2 regions of the Turicibacter sp. KK003 genome follow, and region 2 is predicted to be linked to the other one. Evidence: riboswitches for the same ligand, from Rfam matches in the RefSeq annotation. Region 2 holds a riboswitch; the other holds the start of a gene.
The links. Region 2 has a riboswitch for lysine ahead of VXM77_RS10990 (YfcC family protein). Riboswitches for the same ligand answer to the same signal wherever they lie in the genome.

Region 1: linked by a shared signal. The riboswitch ahead of VXM77_RS02955 (Na+/H+ antiporter NhaC family protein) and the one ahead of VXM77_RS10990 (YfcC family protein) in region 2 are both predicted to bind lysine.

What each region holds. Positions count from the first base shown of each region.
Region 1 covers NZ_CP142738.1:619,824-632,189, reverse strand. The annotation lists gene VXM77_RS03000 (alpha/beta fold hydrolase) at 1-828, opposite strand, end outside; gene VXM77_RS02995 (AraC family transcriptional regulator) at 1,057-2,061, shown strand; gene VXM77_RS02990 (MFS transporter) at 2,074-3,342, opposite strand; gene VXM77_RS02985 (ABC transporter ATP-binding protein) at 3,365-4,150, opposite strand; gene VXM77_RS02980 (iron ABC transporter permease) at 4,170-5,171, opposite strand; gene VXM77_RS02975 (iron ABC transporter permease) at 5,171-6,154, opposite strand; gene VXM77_RS02970 (ABC transporter substrate-binding protein) at 6,147-7,097, opposite strand; gene VXM77_RS02965 (N-acetyltransferase) at 7,437-7,949, opposite strand; gene rlmD (23S rRNA (uracil(1939)-C(5))-methyltransferase RlmD) at 8,111-9,502, opposite strand; lysine riboswitch at 9,692-9,864, shown strand; gene VXM77_RS02955 (Na+/H+ antiporter NhaC family protein) at 10,004-11,590, shown strand; gene pdaA (delta-lactam-biosynthetic de-N-acetylase) at 12,119-12,366, opposite strand, start outside.
Region 2 covers NZ_CP142738.1:2,259,931-2,272,296, reverse strand. The annotation lists gene VXM77_RS11025 (deoxynucleoside kinase) at 163-825, shown strand; gene VXM77_RS11020 (cation:proton antiporter) at 848-2,062, opposite strand; gene VXM77_RS11015 (AraC family transcriptional regulator) at 2,247-2,813, opposite strand; gene VXM77_RS11010 (AraC family ligand binding domain-containing protein) at 2,803-3,060, opposite strand; gene VXM77_RS11005 (GNAT family N-acetyltransferase) at 3,289-3,690, shown strand; gene VXM77_RS11000 (GNAT family N-acetyltransferase) at 4,402-4,977, shown strand; gene VXM77_RS10995 (staygreen family protein) at 4,971-5,411, opposite strand; lysine riboswitch at 6,334-6,509, shown strand; gene VXM77_RS10990 (YfcC family protein) at 6,616-8,046, shown strand; gene VXM77_RS10985 (M20 family metallopeptidase) at 8,059-9,189, shown strand; gene VXM77_RS10980 (AI-2E family transporter) at 9,686-10,852, shown strand; gene VXM77_RS10975 (immunoglobulin-like domain-containing protein) at 10,984-12,351, shown strand.

The DNA.
Region 1 (12,366 bases), 860 kb from region 2:
GTAAATATATTGACTACTTTCTGGGGGCGTCACTTTATCTTCCATCCCATGGATCAATAGAACAGGAACCGTAATATTTTTTACAGCATTCACAGGTTGGATATCGTCATACGTTAAATCTTCTTTTGCCTTTAACACGACATTTCCGGCCCATTTCGCAAAGCCAACAGGTAAAAGCGGAATATCCTCGGCAATAATTCCAAGCTCAACGGCACTTTCCATCGTATGGTAAGGGGCATCTAAAATATAAAAATCAACATTTTTGCTCTCTTCATTTAATTCAGTTTGCATCGTTGACGTGGCAGCCCCCATTGAAAATCCATGAACGCCGATGGTCCCATCTTGATACAGTGAGCGCGTGTAATCCGCAACCGCCTCTAAGTCAAAACGCTCATATAATCCAAACGTATAATTATCACCACCCGTTAATCCGGTATTTCGTTGATGATAAACGACCACATTATAGCCATTTTCTAAATAGTTGAACGCGACGTTCAACACTTCATGATAGTTACTCCCAATTCCATGAACAACAATCATCGCGTCAGATGTCTCCTGATTAGATTTGATATGAAGCGTTTCTACGTCATAATCATTGACTTCACTTTTGACAAAAACCGTCTCATGCTGATAACGATTAAGCGTGTCTAAAACCTTATCCTCACGCTCGGCATAAAAAGTTGGCATATCTTCCGCCTTTACGGATGGCTTTTTACCGACCGTTCCATCATAAACCATCCCACCAATAATCCAAGTCGCCGCACCTACAACGGTCGCCGCTGCCGTTGCCGCAATCCCAGATCCAATAATGACATTTTTCTTTTTCATAACTTCACCTCACAAAAAAGTACTTTCCTCTATTATAACAATATTTATTTTGTATTTCAAACTTTTAACCTAAATTCCTTTTCTAATCTTTAAAGGCTACTATTTCGTTGATGAAACGAAAGAATTCGTCGCTTGCTCCAACAAAAAAATGTCATTAAAACTCGATTTTTGTTTCTTAACATTATATAATAAATCCAACAAATTGAAGAACGAATACGAGGATATAACATGAATTTTAACGTACAAAATGCGGAACAATTCCGTCATACACTCCTACAACAACTGAATTTTATAAAAAAAAATGAACGTTACTGTTCACTCTATCACCATCCAAACACGAAAGACCAAGGACATCTTTTCATTTATGAACGTCCTGGATACTATTATTTCGCTATCGCGGATTATACGATTCCCCACGCCTTTTCCATTCACTTTAATAACCCCCAACGCCTGATGAGATTTGGAACCGTCTATAAAGGAACGACCCAATTTCAATTAGAAAATAAACCGGTCTCCTCCTTCACACCGTCCTCTTTCTTCGTCGTCGAAAAAAACTTAATTGGGACACAAACATGGCAACAAGGGCAACATTTTCATGGCGCTGAAATTACGATTTACGAAGCTTATTTTAATGAAGTCATCGCTCCCCTATTACAAACAACCATTAGCTTCGACTCTTTTATTGAAAACTACACGTATCATTACCTGCCGCTGGAGGTGATGAACGTGATTCAACACATGCAGACCCTTTCGCAAAAAAACAAACTTGATCCTCTAAGACTAGAAAGTTCCATTCTCGAATGTATTTCGCTTATTTTCACAAATATTGAACATTCCCCTGAAAATACGTTTACCCATCAAATTGATTATGGGAAAGTAAAAGTCGGGAATCGCTATCTTAAATTAACAGTTACCGATATAAAGAGTATCCAACGAGCACATGATTTACTGATTGAAAACTTTGCCACCCCTCCTACGATTGAAAAACTAAGCGAACTTGTTATGCTTCATCCCCAAAAATTAAAGGCCGGGTTTCAACACTATTACCACATGACCATTGGAGAATTTATTACGACTCATCGCCTCTCCATTGCAACCAACCTTCTTTGCACCACGGAGATGAGTATTGCTGATATCGCCAAGCACGTCGGCTACCCTTATCCGAGTAACTTTATTAAAACCTTTAAAAAAGCCTTTAACTGTACGCCTCTCCAATACAAAAATAAACAATAAATCCCAGTCCATTTAAATAGACTGGGATTTTTCATCTTCTTTAATTAATCGAACATTCCATCTGACCAGTAAGGTCACTAAAAAAACAAAGAACGCGGCCATAAGGATTAACAAATAAAGTTTTTGAGATAAAACCTCTAAAAGACCACCAAATAATATTTGTCCAAGTGGAATACACAACGTCGCAAACGCCGAACCAAAGGCTAAAATTTTTCCGAGGATTGCTCCATCAACAGCCTGATATAAATAAGCCGCGCTTAGCACGTTGGCAATTCCAAGCACCCCCATAATAATCATTCCACAAACTGTGAAAAGCACAACACTTGTCGCTGCATCAATAAAGCCGAAATGAAAAAGGTAAACAACTCCACCCATTAGCATCATCGAAACAGAGGTCAAATATAGAAGTTGATAAACTCGTTTAATATGAAAATGGTTTGGCCTATAAGTAATGATGAATCCTCCGACAATCATTCCAAGAGCAATCATCCCTTCAGCCCATCCATAAACCTCAGACGATAAAGCAAACGTCACCTTAATCAAGTAAGGGGTTGCCACACTAAAGACCGGAACTAAAAATAAGTTATAAAATCCAGAAAATAAGAGCATGCGACAGACAATTAAATTCTCATGTCTCAAATAATGATAACTTTCCTTCATATCGGTCATAAACGCCGCTTTAAATGATTGTTGTCCCTCCCGGCGTTGATGCGGAATTTCCAAAAATAACTCTAAGAGCGCAGAGAATAAAAAGCTAACTAAATTAATGATGACAACACCCGTAATCCCAAAAAAGCCGTATAAAAGACCTGCCAAAATAGGACCTAAAAATTGGCTTAACGAAGCGACTTGCTGAATAATGGCATTGGCTCTTACTAAATGGTCTCGGCTGACAATCAGTGGAACACACGTATTAACAACCGGTTGATAAATCGTAGAAATCGTTGACAACAAAACCATGACTGTTGCAATCACTAAAACATGGTCTTGGCCGTTAAAAACAATCCATACATAAACAAGCAATAATAAAGCACTTAAACTATCAAGCCCTATCATTAACCGTTTTTTATTCCCCCGGTCAGCTAACATTCCCGCAATCGGTGAAATCAAGACAACAGGAACCATTGAAAGGGCCAAAATAGCTGAAAAAATCCCGGCCGATCCCGTTAAATCCAGCAAATACAAAGACAAAGCAAATCGTTGAATCGAACTTCCAAACAACGAAATAACTTGCCCTAAAACTAAAATATTAAAATTTTTCTCATATAACGTTTTTCCCATGATGTCTCCTAATGAATAACTTCTATCGCGCGATATTAAAATCTACACAAATAGGATATTGCTTACTTTCATCTAATTGTAGCGTTGCCTCAATCCCATACAACGTTCTCAAATGATCCGTTGTCACTACTTCTAATGGATGTCCTGCGAAAACCACTTCTCCTTCTTTTACCCCAACCAAATAATCAGCGAATTTTGTGGCATTATTTAGTTCGTGTAAAACCATGACAATCGTCCGATTAGCTTCCTGATTTAATTTCTTTAGTAATAATAAAATTTCAAGCTGATGCGCCATATCTAAATACGTCGTCGGTTCATCTAAGACTAAAATTTCCGTATCTTGTGCTAATGCCATCGCAATCCATGCGCGCTGACGCTGTCCACCCGATAAACGATCGACCGGACGATTCGCGAAATCAGAAATGCCGGTCACTTCCATCGCCCAATTGATGAGTTCAATATCTTTTTGCTTTAAACCACCCATCGCACTTTGATAAGGAAAGCGACCATACGACACTAATTCCTCCACCAAAAGTCCTGATGGAACCGATGGACTTTGTGGCAAGACGGCCATTTTTTTCGCAATTTCCTTTGGAGCCTGCTCTTTTAACGCGACACCATTTAATAAAATATCCCCTTTTTTCGGCGTAATAATACGTGCAATCGATTTTAATAAGGTCGACTTTCCACACCCATTCGATCCAATAATCATCGTTATCTTTCCCTTAGGAATTTCAAGATTCATATTTTTAATAATGTATTTATCATCATAGGCTACGTCTAACTGTGAAACTTTAATAGCTTCCATTCTAACACCTCCCACAACACTATTCTTTTAACATTAAATAGATAAAATAAGGAACACCAACAATTGAAATGGTAATTCCGACTGGAATCTCAATCGGCGAAAACATATTTCTTGAAATCGAATCCGCTATTAAAATAATAACACCACTCACCAACCAGGCAATCGGCAACTGTCTTCGATGAACTGGACCGACTAATCGTTTTGCCAGTTGGGGCCCCAACAACCCTAAAAAGGCAATATTACCTGCAACAGCTGTTGCTAACGCAGATAACACAATCGCAAAAAAGAATAAACGTTTACGTTCCGCCTCAACCTTAACTCCAAGCCCTGTTGAAATTTCATCGCCTAAGTCCAAAACATCTAAAATCTTTGATTTATACAGGGTGAGTCCTAAAAATAAAAGAGCAGGCGGTAAAATTAAAAAGAAGAATTTCCAACTACTTCCCCAAAGGCTCCCACTCGTCCACGTCAACACTTGGTTATAATCGCCCTGTGACATCTTTAACTGATAAAGAGAAATAAAGGCATTAATTCCAACATTTACTCCAATCCCCGTTAAAATTAATCGAGTCGGTACAATTCCTTTTTTATAACTTAACCGATAAATGAGAACCCCACTCACAAAGCTCCCGATGATTGCGACGATTGGCATGATAAAGAGTGAAAGATTTCCAATCTCACTATAATACGTCCGTTGTCCCGAAGAGATAAGCAACACAACCGCAAGGGCGGCACCTGCATTAATCCCAATCATCCCCGGTTCAGCTAACTCATTTCTTGTGACACTTTGTAACACACAACCCGATGTGGCTAAACAAACAGCGACCACAAGGGCGACACAAAGACGTGGGAGGCGAATATCAAAAATAGTGGCGTTTTGAAGCTTCGATCCATTCCCCATGAGCGTCGCTATCACCTCGTAAACAGACATCTGATAACTTCCAAGACTAATAGCGACTAAAAAAATGGCCACTAACAGAAGACTTAAACTTAAACTGATGACAATCAATCGTTTATTCACTAAGCGCCCTCCTTTCTCACCATCCAAATAAATAAAGGAACTCCGACTAATGAAGTAAATAAACCAATCGGTGTTTCGTAAGGCTGATTAACTAACCGTGCTAAAACGTCCGCCCAAATAACAAGCGTTGATCCAAATAGGAAAGAAAGAGGCATAATCACCCGATAATCTTGTCCCACCCATCGTCGAATAATATGAGGAACAATCAGTCCAACAAATGCGATATTTCCGGCGACTGCCACACAAACTGCACACATCGGAATAATTAAGAGTAACGTTTGCATGCGAATTCGATTAGGATTTTCCCCTAATCCAATACAAACCTCTTCTCCTAAATTAACGACATTAATTTTAGGTGCCAAAAACAAAGCGAGAATCGTCGTCAACACACCCACGATTAACACGAGTTGGACGCTCGCCCATGTCGTCGCGCGGAATCCACCCGCTAACCAAAACGCTAGATTCTGAGATTTATTCGTTAATAGGGCAATAACAGTTGCCATGGAAATAAAAAAAGTACTCAAGGCAGTTCCTGCAAGTAATAGCTTTGACATATTCATATGACGCGCACTCTTCATACTAAAAAGTAAAACGAGGGTTCCACTCACTAACGCTCCGATAAATGCCGCAAACATATAACCAAAAAGACCTAATAACCCTGAACTTGCCCCCATCAAAGCGATGGCGAATGTCGCCCCTTGAGTAATCCCCATAAGTGACGGTTCCGCAACAGGATTCCTTGTCACCCCTTGCATCATTGCACCCGTAATACCAAGAAGACCGCCTATAAAGGCGGTACAAATAGCTCTTGGTATCCGAACATCTCTAACTAACTGCATATCTAAAATATCTTCATAATGAAAAATACTATCGATCACTGTCTGCAACGGGATACTTTTCGCACCCGCACAAATCGCAACAATTAGCCCGATTATTGCGAATAAACTGCATAACGTAACTAAAAGGGTTACTTTCTTATTCATGCATACCCGCTAATAAACTTTGTACTTCATCAACAAATGCTAAACGTCCAATTGGGCTATAACCTTGATTAAAATATGGACTTGCCGGTAAAATCACAACATTCCCTTCTTTTACTGCCTTTGTTCCTTTCCAAATGCTGCTCTCTTCTAACGTTTTTAAATCCTCATCTGTTCCCACTGCAAAAATATAATCTGCCTCAATAGATGCTAATCCATCTAAAGAAACAACTGGTAAACTAATATCTTCTTGCTCTGGCATTCCGACTGGTTTTAATAATCCCATATCATTATATAAAATCGATCCAAGTCCCGCTTGATCAAAAATGAATAAACTTCCCGCACTCGCTAAAAATGAAAGATACGTACTATCCGCTCCATAAGTCGCTTTAATTTGTTCACCGACTTCTTTTGCTTTCGCTAAATAATTATCAATCCAAGCTTGTGCCTCGGCCTCTTTTCCAAATACCCCTGCCACATGTAAGAAATCCTCTTTCCAATCCACTTGTTTCATCTCAACCATCACAACAGGCGCGATTTTTGATAACTGATCATACATCTTCTCTTGCACCGTAGAAATAATAATTAAATCCGGATTAAGCGCCATAATCGCCTCAACATCCATCTCCGCTAACATACTATATCCTAAAATTTGAGCATCAGCTAACGTCTCTTCTAAATAGGTAGGTAAGATTGTGTAATCATATCCATCACTATTAGCTGTCCCGATAACCTCATATCCGATTAACGATAAAATATCACTAGCTCCACTAATATCAACAATACGTTTTGGGTCCTTTGGAATTTCAACGTCACCCTTCACATCTGTGACTGTTACCATTTCAACCGTCTCTTGTTGATCCGGTTCCTTTGGTGACTTAGAACATCCAACAAGTAATCCAACTAAAACAAAAAAACTCATAAAAGATAAAAATGCTTTTTTCATGTTTGACTCGTCCTCCTTTAAATTTAACCATCTCGCATCAAATGGTTAGCATAAGCTAACTTATAGGATGATTATACAAAATTAACCTCTTGGACACAAGAATTGCATCTTATTTCATTATTTTATCATCCGATTCCATTATCCTTCCTTTACACAAATCTACCTATCTGTCATTCCCTCCCTTTAATCTCAACTATGTTTAATATGTAAAAAAAACACCTATCTTATTCCAAATCTCTAAGTCTCGCTCAAATTTTTAGGCTAAAAAATGAAAAAGAGCCGGAGCCGACTCTTTAACAGTCTTTCATTTAATCCATCGCTCGGCCAAAAGAAGTTGAATTACTCAATTCCAAATTCTTTGGCATACTTGATCGTTCCACACACCTTCGGTACCTCTTCTTTTAGTGGATACGCCATAAAATTCTCGCTTGGCACCTCAAAAGGTGGCTTAATTCCAAAGGTAGCTGCTGGTAAATAACCGGCCTTTGGGTAGTAAGTTTCACTGCCTAAGACAACCGAATAATCATAACCTAATTCACGCGCCCTGTTATGTCCCTCGTTGATTAAGGCAAGCCCAATGCCCGACCTTTGATAATCAGGAAGCACCGCTAACGGGGCTAGTGCTAACACCGTTTCGCGTCCCACCTTAGCCTCGGTAAACAAAATATAACCTACAATTTTCCCATCTATCTCGGCAACGAGAGATAAATCTTTAATAAACGCCTCTCCCTTCTTTAATGCCTTGACGAGCTCATGTTCATTCCCATCCGTGTGTTCTGCCTGCTCAAACGCCGCTTTAATCACTGTATGGATGATTTCATCATCCTTCGTCGTCTGTTTTCTTATCAACAACATAATCCCTCCATCACATTTAATTCATTTAAACTAAGTATACCGTTGTAGCGTTAAGGCCTCAAGCTTCTTCTCCTCCCATCGTTTAAATACTCCCTCATCAAACGGCACCATAAAAAATTGCCTACGAGCCGAAGCTAACGTAGGCAACCAACATCCTCTTATTTTCGTTTTAATGGTTTGTTTTTACGAACAAGACGTACGACACATTCCACGTGAGACGTTTGAGGGAACATATCAATCGGTTGAATGTAATCAACGCGATACTTTTTCGTTAATTCTTTTAAATTTTTCGCCATCGTTGAAGGATTACATGACACATAGACAATCGTTTGCGGTTGAACGCGTTTTAACATTTCAATTAATTCTTCCCCTAATCCTGTACGTGGAGGATCCACAATCACAACATCCGGTTTGAATCCGTCATTCGCCCACTTTGGAACAATTTGCTCAGCCTTTCCAACTGCGTAATACGTATTAGTTAATCCGTTTAACTTCGCATTTTCCTTCGCATCATTAATCGCTTGACGCGTAATATCAACCCCGCGAACCTCGCTTGCTTTATCCGCAACCCATTGACCAATCGTTCCAACCCCACAATAAGCATCAACGACTTTCTCTGTTCCCTTTAAAGCCGCCGCATACTTCACTTGATTGTATAATTTAACCGTTTGTTCTGGGTTTAACTGATAAAAGGCACGTGGTGATAAATTAAATTTAAATCGTCCTAACTCATCTGAAATAAATTTCTCACCCGCTACATGTTGCAACTCTTTTCCTAAAATCTCGTGCGTATCTTCTCCATTAATGCTCACATACACTGATTTAACATCAGGGCAGTATTTCATTAAATCTTTCGCCAACGAATACATCTTTTTAAAATCATTATTCGCAAACACGAACGTCACCTGAACCTCACCCGTTTTAAACCCGCGGCGAACCACAATATAGCGCGCCGTTCCTTTACGCGTCTTCGGTGCATACGCAAATACCTTATAATCATCTAATAAATCAACCGCATGATTAATAACCTTATTAATTTCCTCATACTGAACATCACAATCCGTCACATTTACTAACTCGCGTGAGTTCATACTATAAAATCCGACCATAATTCCATCTTCATCATAACCGACCGGCATTTGCGCGCGATTACGATAATTATAAGGGTCATTCATTCCCATCGTCGGACGAATATCACACTCATCTGAATCTAAACTTGTATAGCGCTCAATGGCCTGAGACACAGCATCACGTTTAATACGTAATTGCTCTTGATAAGACATATGTTGTAATTGACATCCACCACATTGCCCATAAACTTCGCACGCCGGTTGAACGCGATGCTTTGATTTACGCTTAATACGAACAACTTCAGCCTCTGCATAACCATTTGCCACGCGTGTACACGTCGCGACAACCTCTTCGCCTACTAGTGTTCCTGGAATAAACACGGCTTGCTTTTTATAATAGCCGATTCCTTCACCGTTAATACCGATACGTTTAATGGTAACTAAAAATTCTTGACCAACCTTTAAAGGAGACATCTTCATTTATTTAAACCTCCAACTGTATTTTTTCATTTATCTTTTAATCTTACCACATTCGCTCACATTTTACACTGAAATCTCTACATTTTACGACAACCCTTTCTCTTCCCTAAAAAAAATTAAATAGTAATACTTGACTATCTTTTAAAAGGTGCTACAATAGGCTTAATTGAATACGTTGCTTGTTCTCTTTGATGAGTTAGAGGCGCATGGCCAATGAGTAGGAATTTCGAGAGTGACGTCCATGACAAATTCCAAAAGGTGTCCATGCCGAAGTCTTGTTTGTGTCAATCAAACTTGTGCTGGTGTTACGTTAAATAGGCTTAACACTGTCACTACGAAAGTAGTGGAGGACTAATGATCGGAGAGTTAAATGATACCTGTCATCTGACGTCTACTTCTCGTAGGCCTGAAGAGTCATGTTAGAGTTTAACTCGACATGACTCTTTTTTTTATCAAAAGGACAGTTACTTATTCAAATTAAACAAAGGGAGAGGATTTTATATGACTGGAACAATCTATTCTTTAATTCCCGCGTTACTGACCATTGCCCTTGTCATCTTAACGCGTCGTGTTGTTTTATCACTTGGGGTCGGGGCACTATCAGCCGCCTTTATTTTGGCCAACTTTAACCCGCTTCAAACATTAGAAATCTTAATGAGGTCATTTAGCGGACTCATCGTTGAAGAAAATGGACTCTTCGGATTCTTAAATGACTGGAACATGTCCATTATTTTCTTCTTACTTGCCCTTGGGGTCATCACCGCTTATATTGTTTTATCCGGGGGAGCCTCAGCCTTCACCAATGCCATTATTAAACGTGTTAAATCACGTGAGGGTGTTCAATATACGGCAGCCCTCTTAGGAATTATTATCTTTGTCGATGATTACTTTAACGCCCTTGTTGTTGGAAATGTCTCTAAACCATTAGCAAAAGAACAACGTGTCTCACGGGCACGATTATCTTATATCGTCGATTCAACCTCAGCACCTGTTTGTGTCATTTCACCTATTTCAAGCTGGTCAACAGGAATCATGGGATCGATGGCGGTTATTTTTGCAAGCACAGGAGCGACTTATAATACGTTTTCTGCCTTTTTAACAACAATCCCTTACCACTTCTATGTTCTTGTAACGGTCATCATGGTCTTCATCGTCATTAAATATAACTTCAATATTGGATTAATGAAAACCTATGAAGAAAGTGCCCTCAATCAGCAAGACGCCTCACTCACTCATGCTGAGGCGACCGCTCAAGAAATGGATGCTCAATCATCAAAAGGATCCGTATGGGATTTAATCGCCCCAATCTTAACTTTAATTATCGTGACCGTTTGTACCATGGCGTATACGGGATACACAGGAGCAATCAACTCAGAATCAGACTTCAATCTCTTCTTTGCCATCCTAGAAAACATTAGTTTAGCGACTTCACTCCGCATCGGAGGATTAGCTGGACTCGTTGTTTCAATGGCACTGACTTACCGCCACATCATGGCACGCGAAATTTCATTCGCTCAATATACAAAAGCATTTTTCCTAGGGATGAAATCAATGGTTGGAGCCATCGTCATCTTATTATTAGCTTGGGCAATTTGTGACCTCGTTGGTACACTTGATGCGGGTGGATATCTTGCTTCACTCATTACACAGGCTAATATTGCACCAGGACTCATTCCAATGGTCATGTTTATGGTCGCTAGTTTCATGGCATTTGCGACGGGAACCTCTTGGGGATCATTCGGTATCTTACTTCCAATTGCGGGTTCAGTCGCTGCTGCCCTAGACATGGACCTAATGATTCCGATTATGGCCGCTGTCTTATCAGGAGCAATCTTCGGAGATCACGCCTCACCCATTTCAGATACGACATTGCTTTCTGCAACAGGAGCGGGATGTGACCTCGGCGCACACTTTAACTCTCAACTTCCTTACGCCCTACTATCAGCAACGATTGCTGCCATCGGGTATTTAGTATTTGGATTGAGCCAAAGCTTACTCATCGCCTACGGAGTCATGGCCGTTTGCTTAATCGCGGTTATCTTCTATGCGAAACGAAACAGAAAATCAGGAGAAGAAAATTCAAAATAAATCAAAAAGGAACCGATCGCAGGGGGGAAACTGCAAGTCGGTTCCTTTTTATATTAAAGAGAGGTTGAGAGAATTGGAGAAAAAATATTTATAATTATCAGAAAAGGATAATTATAAATGACTTATCTTTGAAATAGAGAACTTTAAACCATCATTTAAAGTATAGCCGGACGACTATTAACTTGGGGGGAGTCATCTCTACTCACCCCTATTATGGGGCGAAGCTTTTATTTTTAAACAACTCGCCTTTCTTTTTTTAAAAAAATAAAAAAACCTTAAGAGGGGGAACTCTTAAGGTTGGTAAACGGTCGTGGGGGAACACGATCCGTTTAGGGAGTGAGAAAACATAATGAATAAGAAAATCAAAGGGGAGAAAATTTATTATCATTTTCATCCTCAGTTATTATTACATAAGGTTATGTTCAAAAAATGATTGAAATGTGTCTATTTTGTGTTCTTTTTTCCTACTAATTAATAGATAATCCAAACATGACCTTATCGCGTTAACATTCTCTTTTTTCCACATTTTTACTCAAATGGGACAGGGGCATCCTCAGTCATTAAATATTGAATAGACTTAAATTCATAACCTTCCTTTTGAAGTTCGGGAATTAACTTATCAAGACATTCGGCGTTATCACTTGAAATACTATGCATCAAAATAATGGCCCCCGGATGAATGCGTGCCAGAATTTGATTGTACGCATAGTCCGCGCCTTTTTGTTGGTCAACATTCCAATCCATATAAGCTAATGACCATAAAATCGTGTAATAGC
Region 2 (12,366 bases):
ACATCTCATGTGGAATGAAAAATATGGATGAATTTGGCTAAGTATTATGTGTGATTTTCGTCGATATTTGTGCTATTATTGACAACGTTCAAACTTTTTAAAACATCATTTTAAAAGTTTTATCATTTTAAAGGACAGTATGAAAGGTATGGGTGAATAATGTTGATTACAATTGGAGCGATGATTGGTGCAGGAAAAACAAGTTTAGCAGAATTGGTGGCTAAACATTTCAATTCGGAAGTTTTTTATGAGAGTGTGGATGATAATCCGATTTTACCTTTATTTTATACAGCATCTGATGAAGAGATTCAAACCAAACGATATCCTTTTTTACTACAATTATGGTTTTTAAACACTCGCTTTAAAAGCATTAAGCAAGCGTTAGTTGAGGATAATAATGTATTAGATCGAAGTATATATGAAGATTGGTATTTTGCAAAGGTAAATAAAGATTTAGGACGTATTTCTGACTTAGAATTCAGTTTATACGAATCACTTTTGAATAATATGATGGAAGAGTTAGAGGGGATGCCTAAAAAGGCACCGGACTTAATGATTTATTTATCAGGAAGTTTCGAAACTATTATTGACCGTATTAAAAAACGTGGACGTGAATATGAATTAGATGAAGGACTTGTTTCTTATTATTACGAACTTTGGAAGGGATACGATCAATGGATTGAGCAGCATTATCAAGCAAGTGAGGTGCTAGTCATTAATATTGATGAGGTTGACTACGTTAATAATGAAGATGATAAGAAAAAAGTATTAAAGATGATTGAAGATAAATTAAATGAAATTCGTCAATCATCATCAAATGCCTAATAAAATAAAAGAGAGCCGGGTCCTAATGGGACCCGGCTTCTTTTGTTTCCTTTTGCAAAAACTTATCACTTGTTAGTTTAATTCCAATGGCACCAATTGGAGCTGTAATTAGCACACTTAAAATAGCGATTGCTTGCATAATTTCTCCGCCGGCAACCCCCATTTCTAACGGAATGGCGGCCTTTGCTGATTGAACAGTTGCCTTTGGAAGATAGGCAATCACACAAAATAATCTTTCTTTATAGGAGAGGTTTGTTCCAATTAGGGCAATTAAAACCCCAATCGAGCGAAGGGTTAATGAAACAATTAAAAGGGCGCAACCAATTAAGAAAAATTGCCCGACGAGATTTGGATTAATAGCCATCCCTACAAAGGCGAATAAGTAGAGTTTCCCAACTTTCCAGATTGAATTCATGAGCGCTAAAATAGAAGGGGCGTTATCAACGATGAAATTTCGAATCCAAAATCCGTAAATCATAACTGTTAAAAGTGAATTAAATAATTCAAGGTGAAACTTTTTTTCGATGAAACGTAAAATTAAACAAATTCCAAAACAAATCAAAGTTTTTATATAAATGGAAGTCGTATGTTTTAGAAGGGGCTTGGTAAGAAGATAAAGAAGGTATCCAATAAAGAGACTAAAGATGATGGAAATTGGAATCATTAAAATTTGTAATCCAATTGATGGGGTACGTCCTCCTTGGGTATAAATTCCTAAAAAAGTAGTAAATAAAGTAATGGCTATGGTATCATCCGCACTTGCCCCGACTAAAAGCATTTGAGGAATGGCCTTATCTTGTCCGATTCGACGATCAATTAAATCAATCATAGAGGGAATAAGGACGGCTGGACTAACAGCTGCAATAATAAAACCTAAAATAGCCCCCTGAATAAAATTAAAATGAAGCAGGGGCATCGCTAAAAGGGCGATCGTGAATCCCTCAAGAGTAGCGGGAATGGTACTTAGTAAAATAGCAGGGCGTCCAATTTGTTTCATTTGTTTTAAGCTTATCCCAAGTCCACCGATAAATAAGACGGTAACGAGTGCAATATCTTTTAAGGTTGGTGAAAGTTGAAGAGTCACATTAGGAACAATATTTAAGAAAGAGGGGCCAATTACCATTCCGAGTAGCATCATTCCAATTAATGAAGGTAGTTTAATTCGTTCAAATAAACGACCACTATAATGGGCACCCATACCAATGAGTATTAGGCTAATAAATAAGTAAAAAATCATTCTTTTTTTCCTCCAAATTATAAATGTATGTAGGATGTAAAAAAGGCGTTATAGGTGCTGAAATAGATTCATTGAATCGTAAGTCTAGCAACGTTATCCTAAAAAGTTATATCTATTTGCTTTTTTTATCATACGCTTATTTTCCGTTGATTATCACAAAAAAAGGATGCCCAATAGGGCATCTTTAAGTTGCGTTGTGGGTATTACGATACTTTCGGGGGCATGTTCCCGTTACTTTTTTGAATATTTTAGAAAAGACAAGTGCATCCGTATACCCGACTGAATGTGAAATCTCTTTGATGCTAAGCGTTGATTGTTTAAGAAGTTGACAGGCCTTGTCTATTCGATAATGAATGAGATAATTTTTAGGAGAGTTATCCATTCTTTCATTAAATAATTTTGTTAAATATTTGCGATTGATTCCGATATGATTTGAAATCTCTTCGATCGTAATCGGTCGTGAATAATTGGTTTCAATATATTCGATGGCTTGACGAATATAATCCGATTGTCGATTAGATGCTTTAACTTTAGGCGGTTGTGGCAAGCTGTGGTCACAAAGTGCCCCAAGTAGAGAGTAAAATCCACTGATTGCTTGTAAATCTGCGCTTTTTGGATGTTTAGCAGATTCTAAAATATAATCAAAGCACGTTTCGATTTGTTTGCTATTTTGACAGTTTAAAATAGGTGTTTTCTCCGATAAACCAATTCGCTCTAAATATTCTGGGACGTGTTCACCATTAAAACTCACAAAGTAGTAGGTCTGGTTTATAGTTAACGATTGCACCGGGCGGAACTAAAAAACACGTTTCCTCCACTAGCGTATAATCTTGTCCATCAATAGTTAAGTAGCCAGACCCCTCCGTTACATAATATAAACTATAGTAGTCACGAATCCCCGGTCCCCAAGACTGATGTTTTTCTACTTGACTTGTTCCACAGTAGTAAAGCATAAAGTCTAGTCGTGAGTAGTCAGCTTTTGGTTTGAAGCAGTACATAGTCTAAAATCCCCTCCTTCTCGAAGACATTATACCATATTTTAAATAAGTAAGTAAGATTATTTGTAAGCACTTTTTTGCATATGTTATAATGAGAGTTAATGAAACTGTATGCGCTTTAATAAAAGGGGCCCATCAGTTAATTAGTGTAAAAATGAAGGGAAGTCGTGTTGATTGAATAGAGATTGCTTTTATAAGATTTATGATAATAGACGGGGAGGGAATTTAGTGGAGGTTAGACGAGGAAATGTAAAAGATGTATTGGATGTAGCCCAATTGGCCCTTGTATTGTGGCCAGATCATTCGTTACATGCGATGGCACTTAACGTATTAGAATCGATTCAAGGAAAAGACGCGGCATACTTTTTAGCCATTTTGAATCATGAGGTAATTGGTCTAGCGTATGTGAGGTTAAGACAGGGGGAATCTTATTTAGAAGGTTTATTTTTAAAGGAAGACTATCGATGTCGGGAATATTTAATGCAATTAATTAGGGCCTGTGAACAATGGGCGAATGAAAAAGGAACCAAAACATTAATAAGTGGCCTTAACGTGGGAATGCAAGAGGGGAATCCTATGTATCGTTATGTACATTTAGAGTGGGGATTATATGACCGACCATTGGTGTAAGTTTAAATGGAGCGTTGTCAGTTGACATTCATAGGCAATAAAAAAACAGGTGGATGACTCCATCTGTTTTTTTATTGCCTATCATGTGAGTGGCGTTTAACGTAGGTAATCTCATCATCTGAAACCGTTAGAAATTTATTTTGAATCAGGGGCCGTAAATGCGAATCATGTTTTATCAGGAAAAAAATTTAATCGCATCACGTGGGAAAAGTTACTTGTTGAATAAAACGAATAGGCGATTTCTTTAGTCGGAGACAGTTTAGACGAGTACGGTAGGACGTATCTTTTAGTTTATTTTCTCCTTTTGAGCAATTAGGAATAAATCTTTTGCGCAAGATGTATTCTCTGACTTCCTGTTTGAGTCATAATTTGGGTCATAAGAAAAGGTACCAGTCGTATAGTTCATACATGAAACCGAAGACGAAGGTACCCTTTATTATCGTCTTACCGTTTAATTTCATCAAAGAAATCAGTGTATAACAAGGCAAAGACGATGAATAGAATAATACAAATAGCAGCCGTTCTTCCGTTAAACCATCCCATGTTATCACTTCCCCATGAAAGGATTTAAAGAACTCATTCTTGTACAGTAAAGGATATGCTAAGATAAATTAATAAATGAAACTTTGAATGATTCAATGTAGATAAAAATGGCATGGTCATTAGGACGGATGTATATAATAAAAATAAAAAGGTTGGGGAGATGATGAAATGGAAATTCGCACTTATCAACAGGAGGATGAGCGTGGGTGGTTACATTGTCGGGTGTTATCTTTTCTAGATACAGCCTACTATGATATTGTCCTTAATCAAAAGGAAACCTATAGAAACCCGGCTATTGAACTCGTTGCGATAGAGGATGATAAAGTCATTGGTCTTTTAGATATCGAGTGTGAAGAGAAACCGATGACTCTTTGCACGGCGGATCAGACGTTAGGGGGGATGATTACGCATTTGGCCGTGCACCCGGATTATCGTAGGCAAGGGGTAGGGCAGGCTTTGTTATTAGAAGCACAAAATAGATTAGTTAAGAGTGAGATTACTTATCTCGAGGCGTGGACCCGTGACGATCTATGGGTTCATGAATGGTACCTTCATCAACAATTTGAAAAATTAGGGACCTATTTACATGTTTACATTGAGGGCAGTGATGGGATCGCATCCAAAGTTGATGGATTAATTCCGGTACAAACTTTTTGTCAGTATGTTGGAAAGGATAGTGAGAAGATAAAGAAAAAGTACAAACGTGTTCACGAATGTACCGGGTTTTATAAAAGGATTCAATAGTCATTAAAGCAACCAAAACAATCCGTCCGATTTAGGTGGGAATCTTGGGATTGGAAAAAAACATAAATAGGGGCTTGTAGAAACTGGGGATAGAATTGAAAAAAGGATTCATCCCCCTTTTTAATAGCTTTTAATGCTAAAGGGAGTTCGCGTAGAAAGATTTCATTTCTTTTTTCTGTTGAGGCAGTTCCATCAATTCCATCAAGCCGAATGTAAATATAAAAGTAAGGGTGACCAGACTGATGAGCTAACCATTCACCAACGACCTCATCACGCTTTGTTGTTAGTTGTTCATAGGCAAATTCGGATCCAATGACTAAAAAGAGTTCTCCCGTCTGATCAGAGTGGGTCAATGTGTACCGTCTAGGGTGTAATTGGTATAAACGGTTTAATCGGTTATTGACCCATAACTTATTCTCATTAAAGGTACTCATTAAATCGCCCCCTTCAATGTAGTTTATGATGGGAATTAAAGATTGTTATTTTTTTCGAAAATTTTTTGATTCAAAATAATAATCGCTTTTTTAATGGATACCGACCGCTTCATCCGCTCGATCTCATTAAAAAAATAGTTTGATGGATGAGATAAGACATAAAATAGAGTGAGTCTATCTTGTGCCTTTTTCCACAGTTTGATTCAATTATCCACAGGTTTGGGATAGATTATCCACAACGCTATTCCGCCTACATATAATATCTTTTTTCGACATTTCGAAGGGATAAAACATAAAATAAATGATAATTTTCTATTTTTATGCGTATTAATCGATAAAAATAGAAAATTTGACATTTTAACGGATATAAAACGTTGTATTTAGTTGAAAAGTAAGATAAAATGACAGTGTAATTAAATACGTTGTGGATAGCATTGCGAAGATTAACTATCTTATTGACGGATTAGGACGAATGCTTGATAAGAAATTAATTTTTGTAAGAAACCGTAATGAAACAGTGGAAATTAGGATGAGGGAGTTAAGTCAAACAGGGTTAACCCAATTCAATGTATATCTGTGGATAATTTATGGATCGCTATCATTTCGCATTTAAATCATCCCAACTTAGTACGGTTATATCTAAAAAGTCCTGATATGGCTCTCAGGGCTTTTTAAAGAATTAAATAAAAAAGAGAATTAGGGTTGGGGAGCAATCTATTATGATAAATCACAGGGGAATCCTGTTAGCATATTATCATGGAAAAAGAATCAAACAGTGGATCTGTTTGATTCTTTTTTTTAGTTTAATTAAACAGAGAGCGTATTCATTGAAAAAACAGGAGTAGGACAGGGAAATTTAATGAAAAGGACCTTGTCTTTCACTAGGGAATAGGGTATGATAAGAACATATTTATTTGAATAGTTTTTAGATAGAGGTGCGGTAATTAAGAGTACTATTGAGGAGTGAAGATGTTGATGCAATAGGAAAGGAATTTTCGCCGAAGCCTATAATTGATACTTTAAGATTATAGAGCTGGTGTTAAATAAAATATATTTAACATTGTCACGGTTTAATCATCGTGGAGAGCTATCATTTAAGAATCCCCAATAGGAATCGTGTATTCTTTTTGAGAAGTCTTGAGTGAAAAGCTCAAGGCTTTTTTTATCTAGAACTATTTAAAATTTAAAGAGTAGGGGGAGTATTATGATCAGTTTAGAAAACAAAACAACATGTGCAAGTGTGAAAGAAAAAAAACAGTTTAAAGTTCCACACACGTTGGTGATTGTAACTGCAATTTTAGTTTTGGTTGCCATTGCAACTTGGATTATCCCAGCCGGAACGTATGAACGTGTCGTAAATGATTTAGGAAATACGGTCGTTGTAAATGATTCATTTTCATATGTTGAATCAACACCTCAAGGATTATTTAGTTTACTACAGGCTCCAATCCATGGAATCGTGGGGGCAGCTGAAATTATTGCCTTTTTATTTATTGTGAGTGGTTCGATTGCGATTATTACTAAAACTCGTGCTATTGACGCGGGTATTACTAACGCGGTTAAATCATTTAAAGGAAAAGAATTATTAATGATTCCTGTTATTATGGGTCTTTTCTCATTAGGTGGAGCTGTCTTTGGGATGACGGAAGAAGCAATTCCATTTATCGCCATGTTAATTCCTTTATGTTTAGCATTAGGTTATGACAGTATCATGGCGATGGCGCTTTCTTATATGGGATGTATTGTCGGATTTGCTACGGCAATGTTAAATCCATTTTCTGTTGGGATTGCTCAAAGCATTGCGCAAGTTCCAGCCGGAACAGGTGTTGGTTTCCGTACAGTTATTTGGTTAGTGACAACCATCGTTTCAACCTTATATTTAATGTGGTACGGACGACGTATTAAAAAGAATCCAACTTTAAGTCCAGCTTATGAAATCGATCAAGCTCGTCGTCAGGATATGGATGCAATGGAGTCAGAACAATTAGAATTTACGATGCGTCATAAAGTAATTTTAGCCTCTATCTTAGTTTGTTTAGGCATTATCATTGTAGGGGTCTTGAAATTTGGTTTTGTTATTCCTGAAATTTCTGCGGTGTTCTTAGCGACAGGAATTGTTTGTGGAATCATCGGACGTTTAAGTTTTGATGATATGGCTACAGCATTTATTCACGGTGCAAAAGATATGATTAGTGCTGCTGTTGTTGTAGGTTTTGCCCGCGCGATTGTGATTATTGCCCAAGACGGTCAAATTATTGATACCATTTTATATAATTTATCGAACGTTATTGGTCAATTACCATCATTAGTAGCAGGTTATGTGATGTTCTTTGTTCAAATGTTTATTAACTTCTTTATTTCATCAGGTTCTGGACAAGCGGCATTAACGATGCCAATTATGGCTCCACTTGGTGAATTAGTCGGTATTACGCCACAAACATCAATTTTAATTTTCCAATTTGGAGACGGATTCTCAAATGCGATTTTCCCAACAAGTGCTGTCTTAATGGCTTGTCTTGGTGTATCGGGAATTCCATGGTCTAAATGGATGAAATGGATTTGGCCATTACAATTAATTTTTGGTGCTTTAGCTATTATTTTTATTACTATTGCTATTCTTATGGGATGGTCGTAAGGGGGATTTATCATGAAAGAACAATTAAAAGTAATTAGTGAGTCGTTAAAAGATCGTTTAGTTGAAATGAATCGATATATTCATGACCATCCTGAACTTGGAAATCAGGAACACGAAGCGGTAAATGTATTAACAACTTTTTTACGAGAAAATGGATTTGAAATTAAATGTCCAGTTGCCGGATTAGACACAGCCTTTGAGGCGGTTTATGATAGTAAAAAACCTGGATTATCAGTGGCTTATTTGTGTGAATATGATGCCCTACCTGAACTTGGACACGGTTGTGGACATAATATGATCGGTGTAATGAGTGCAGGGGCGGGTGTTGCATTAAGTAAGGTAATTGATGAAATCGGTGGAAAAGTCTATGTCTTCGGAACACCAGCAGAGGAAACAAATGGTGCTAAAGTTACAATGACAGAGGCCGGATTGTTCAATGGAATGGATGCTGTAATGATGGTGCACCCTTCGGGATTTACGACAGAGAGCGGGACATCGTTAGCAATGGAGGCGTTGCAATTTGATTACACAGGCCGTCCAGCGCATGCGGCCGCCGCACCAGAAAAGGGAATTAATGCATTAAATGCGGTGATTCAATTATTTAATGGGATTGATGCCTTACGCCAACATGTGACGCCAGATGTAAGAATGCATGGAATTATTACGAACGGTGGAGTGGCAGCAAATATTGTACCGGAACATGCAACCGCCCAATTTTATATTCGTGCAGCAACGAAAGAGTACCTAGCCGTTGTGAAGGAAAAGGTATTAGGGATTGCTAACGGCGCTGCTTTAATGACGGGAGCCACTTTAGAGGTGAGTAACTACGAGATTTCATATGACGATTTAAAAACAAATGAACTTCTTTCAGAGACATTTAATGAGAATATTCGTTCATTAGGAATCGAAGAAATTAAAAAGCCGTCTAAGAGCACAGGGTCAGTAGATATCGGAAATATTAGTAATATTTGTCCAACTATTCATCCGTATATCGGAATTGCTGATTGTGAAATTACGGGACATTCTCAACAGATGGTAGATGCAACTGTTACAGATTTTGCCCATGATCGCTTAGTGATAGCAACAACGGCTCTTGCTTATACGGGATATGATGTATTAGCAGGAAATGTTAAATTAAAATAAAAATCATCTTTGGTGTGCACCCCAAATGTTAGACTAAAAATCTAATGTTAGGGGTGCTTTTTTTATTGTTTTATTCTCCTTATAGCGATATTCAAGATACGGCTATTGAAAGGGGAGATACAATGCTATTTATCTCCGTGATGATGTGCATTTAACTTTTTATAATGGGAATCACCGGGATGTTTATCATTTACACAGTTTTTCTATTTTAGATCCATCATCCAAAATGTATGAGCGCTACGTATAGATGTAGAAAAAAATTATAAAAATATCCATAAATATATAAGTTTATTTTGTTTTATGATATATATAAGTATATAAGTCTAGATAAGTTTTTTACATCATAAAAAAACCTTGTGTTGTAGATGAGGTTCTCTTAACTAATCTCTTCAGTTTAGATATTGGTTGTTGTATTAAATGTAGAAAACGGCTCTGTTTTTATATCGTTAGGTAGTGGCATAAAAATACTAGGGAAAGTTTGTTTTAAGGAGGAGCTATGAAAATCAATTGGGATAAGAAGTATACAACAATTGCTGTTTATGCATTAATTGTGATTAGTTTAAGTATCGTATTTAATAATGTGATTTCTAAACTAGATGTTTTTACTGGAAAGTTAAATCAAATCCTGGTCGTTTTCCAACCGTTTATTATTGGATTTGTTATTGCTTATTTATTAAATTTTATTCTTAAGTTTTATGAAGAAAAAGTCTTTAAAATAAAGATGATAAAAAAAATAAGAAATTTTCCTTCCCGAGGATTAGGGATTTTGTTTTCTTATGTGACAGCACTCATCATTGTTTACCTCTTTATGCAATTTGTTCTTCCTCAATTGATTGAAAGTATTAGTGGATTAATTAATGATATTCCACGATATGTAAGAGAGTTAACAAGTCTTATTGAAACAGAACTATATGAAAGAAATATAGATCAAGAATATATGGCCATTATTAATGAAAAATTTGTAGAAATTACTAACTGGGTCATCCAGTTGTTAACGAATATTCTTCCTTTAATAGGAAATATGGTCATGTCGGTAGCCTCAAGTATTTGGAATATTATTTTAGGAGTTATTATCTCTATTTATTTGTTAACGGATAAAGAAAAATTCTTTGCTTTAGGTAAAAAGATAGTAACTTCACTCTTTAATTCAAAACATACAACCATTATTCTTGATTTAGCGAATCGAACTAACTTAACATTTGGAAAGTTTATTGGAGGAAAAATTGTCGATTCGGTGATTATTGGGATCCTCACCCTGATTATCTTGGCAATTTTTAAAATGCCATATATGGTTTTAATTTCGGTGATTATTGGTATTACGAATGTTATTCCATTCTTTGGTCCGTTTATTGGAGCTATTCCATCGGCCATCATTATCTTATTTGTTTCACCTATTCAAGCTTTATGGTTCTTAATTATTGTTCTTGTCATTCAGCAGGTGGATGGAAATATTATCGGACCTAAGATTTTAGGTGATTCCATTGGAATCTCAGCATTTTGGATTTTATTTGCGATATTAGTTGCTGGAAAATTATTTGGATTGATAGGAATGATTATTGGGGTGCCGATGTTTGCGGTTATTTATTCAATTATTAAAGATATTATTGAGGCGAGATTGCGTTATAAAGGATTACCGGTAGAAACGTCTCATTATACGAATTAAAAGGATGCCTTTTAGGCATCCTTTTTTAGTTCCATAAAAATGTAAAAAAGAGAAGTTTTAAAAATAATTCATAAATCGTCCTTTAACGACACATATTAAAAATAACAAATTTTTGAAAGGAAGTAATCGAAATGAGAAAGAGACTTCTTCTAATGACAAGCCTGATTAGCTTTTTATTTATTTCCTCGTTGAATGTTTATGCGAGTGAGTTTATTGAATTTCCAGATGAGCGTTTAGAAGTTGCGATTCTTGAGGAAATGGGGAAAAAGGAAAACGATAAGATTTCAGTAGCAGAGGCACAAAAGGTACAATTTTTACCCCTTTCAAATAAGGGAATTCAAAATCTAGAGGGGATTCAGTATTTTGAAAATGTTAATCATCTACAATTAGGGTTTAATCAACTAACAGACATCACCCCATTACATAAGTTGGATAACCTTAATATTTTAGATTTACAAGGTAATCAACTTGAAGATATTTCCCCCCTAGAAGGCCTAGAACATTTAGTCTCTTTAAATCTTAATGGTAATAACTTAGGAACGTTAGAATCTCTTACTAAGATTCATGGCCTAGGTTATTTGTATGTGAATAATAACCAAATTAAAGATATTTCCCCGACAGCTCATTTGGAAAAACTAGATGTATTTGATTATTCAGGTAATCAAGTCAGTGATATTAGTTGTCTAACCCGATATCATGAATTACGATATGGGGATTTAACTAAACAACAGATAGTCCTTCCTACTCAAAAGGTGAAAAAAGGGAGCGATGTGATTATCGACAATCCAATAAAGACTGTTGAAGGGGGAGTCGAGGATATTACGGTTAAAAACGGAATATATGATGAGTCTACCAATCAGATTATGATAGAAAATGTGACGGAGGATCAAACGGTGGAATACGCCTTTGAAGCGACGATTGACTATCCTAAGTATGGGGGGAAAATTGATTTCACTGGTACGGTGACAATGGATATTCAAACAACATTAGGCGGGTTGCCTATTTTATACGGGGTAGATGATATTGAGATTCCATATGGTAAAGAATTTGATTTATTAGAGGGAGTTACGGCGCAAGATGCTGAGGGGGTAGATTTAACGGAACAAATTGTAGTTGAAGGAGAAATTGATGTTTTTACAGCAGGGGATTATGAAATTATTTACCGCGTAACGGATAGTGAGGGTCAGATCGAAACCGTGCACCGACTTGTGACTGTTGCGACTCCAGTTATCGGAAACCAATCTCCAGTTATTAATGCACAGAATCGTATTGTTAACAAGGGAGATAGCTTTAATCCATTAGAAGGTGTGACGGCAATGGATGAAGAAGACGGCGAATTGACTGCTAACATCGAAGTAATTAATAATACTGTTAATGTCAATGAAATAGGTATTTATGAAGTGACCTATCGCGTACAAGATTCTAATGGGGCGACCACTATTATAACGGTTGATGTAGAGGTACATGATATTCCAACCACCGGATTTTCACTATTTTAAAAAGGGTCTAATTAT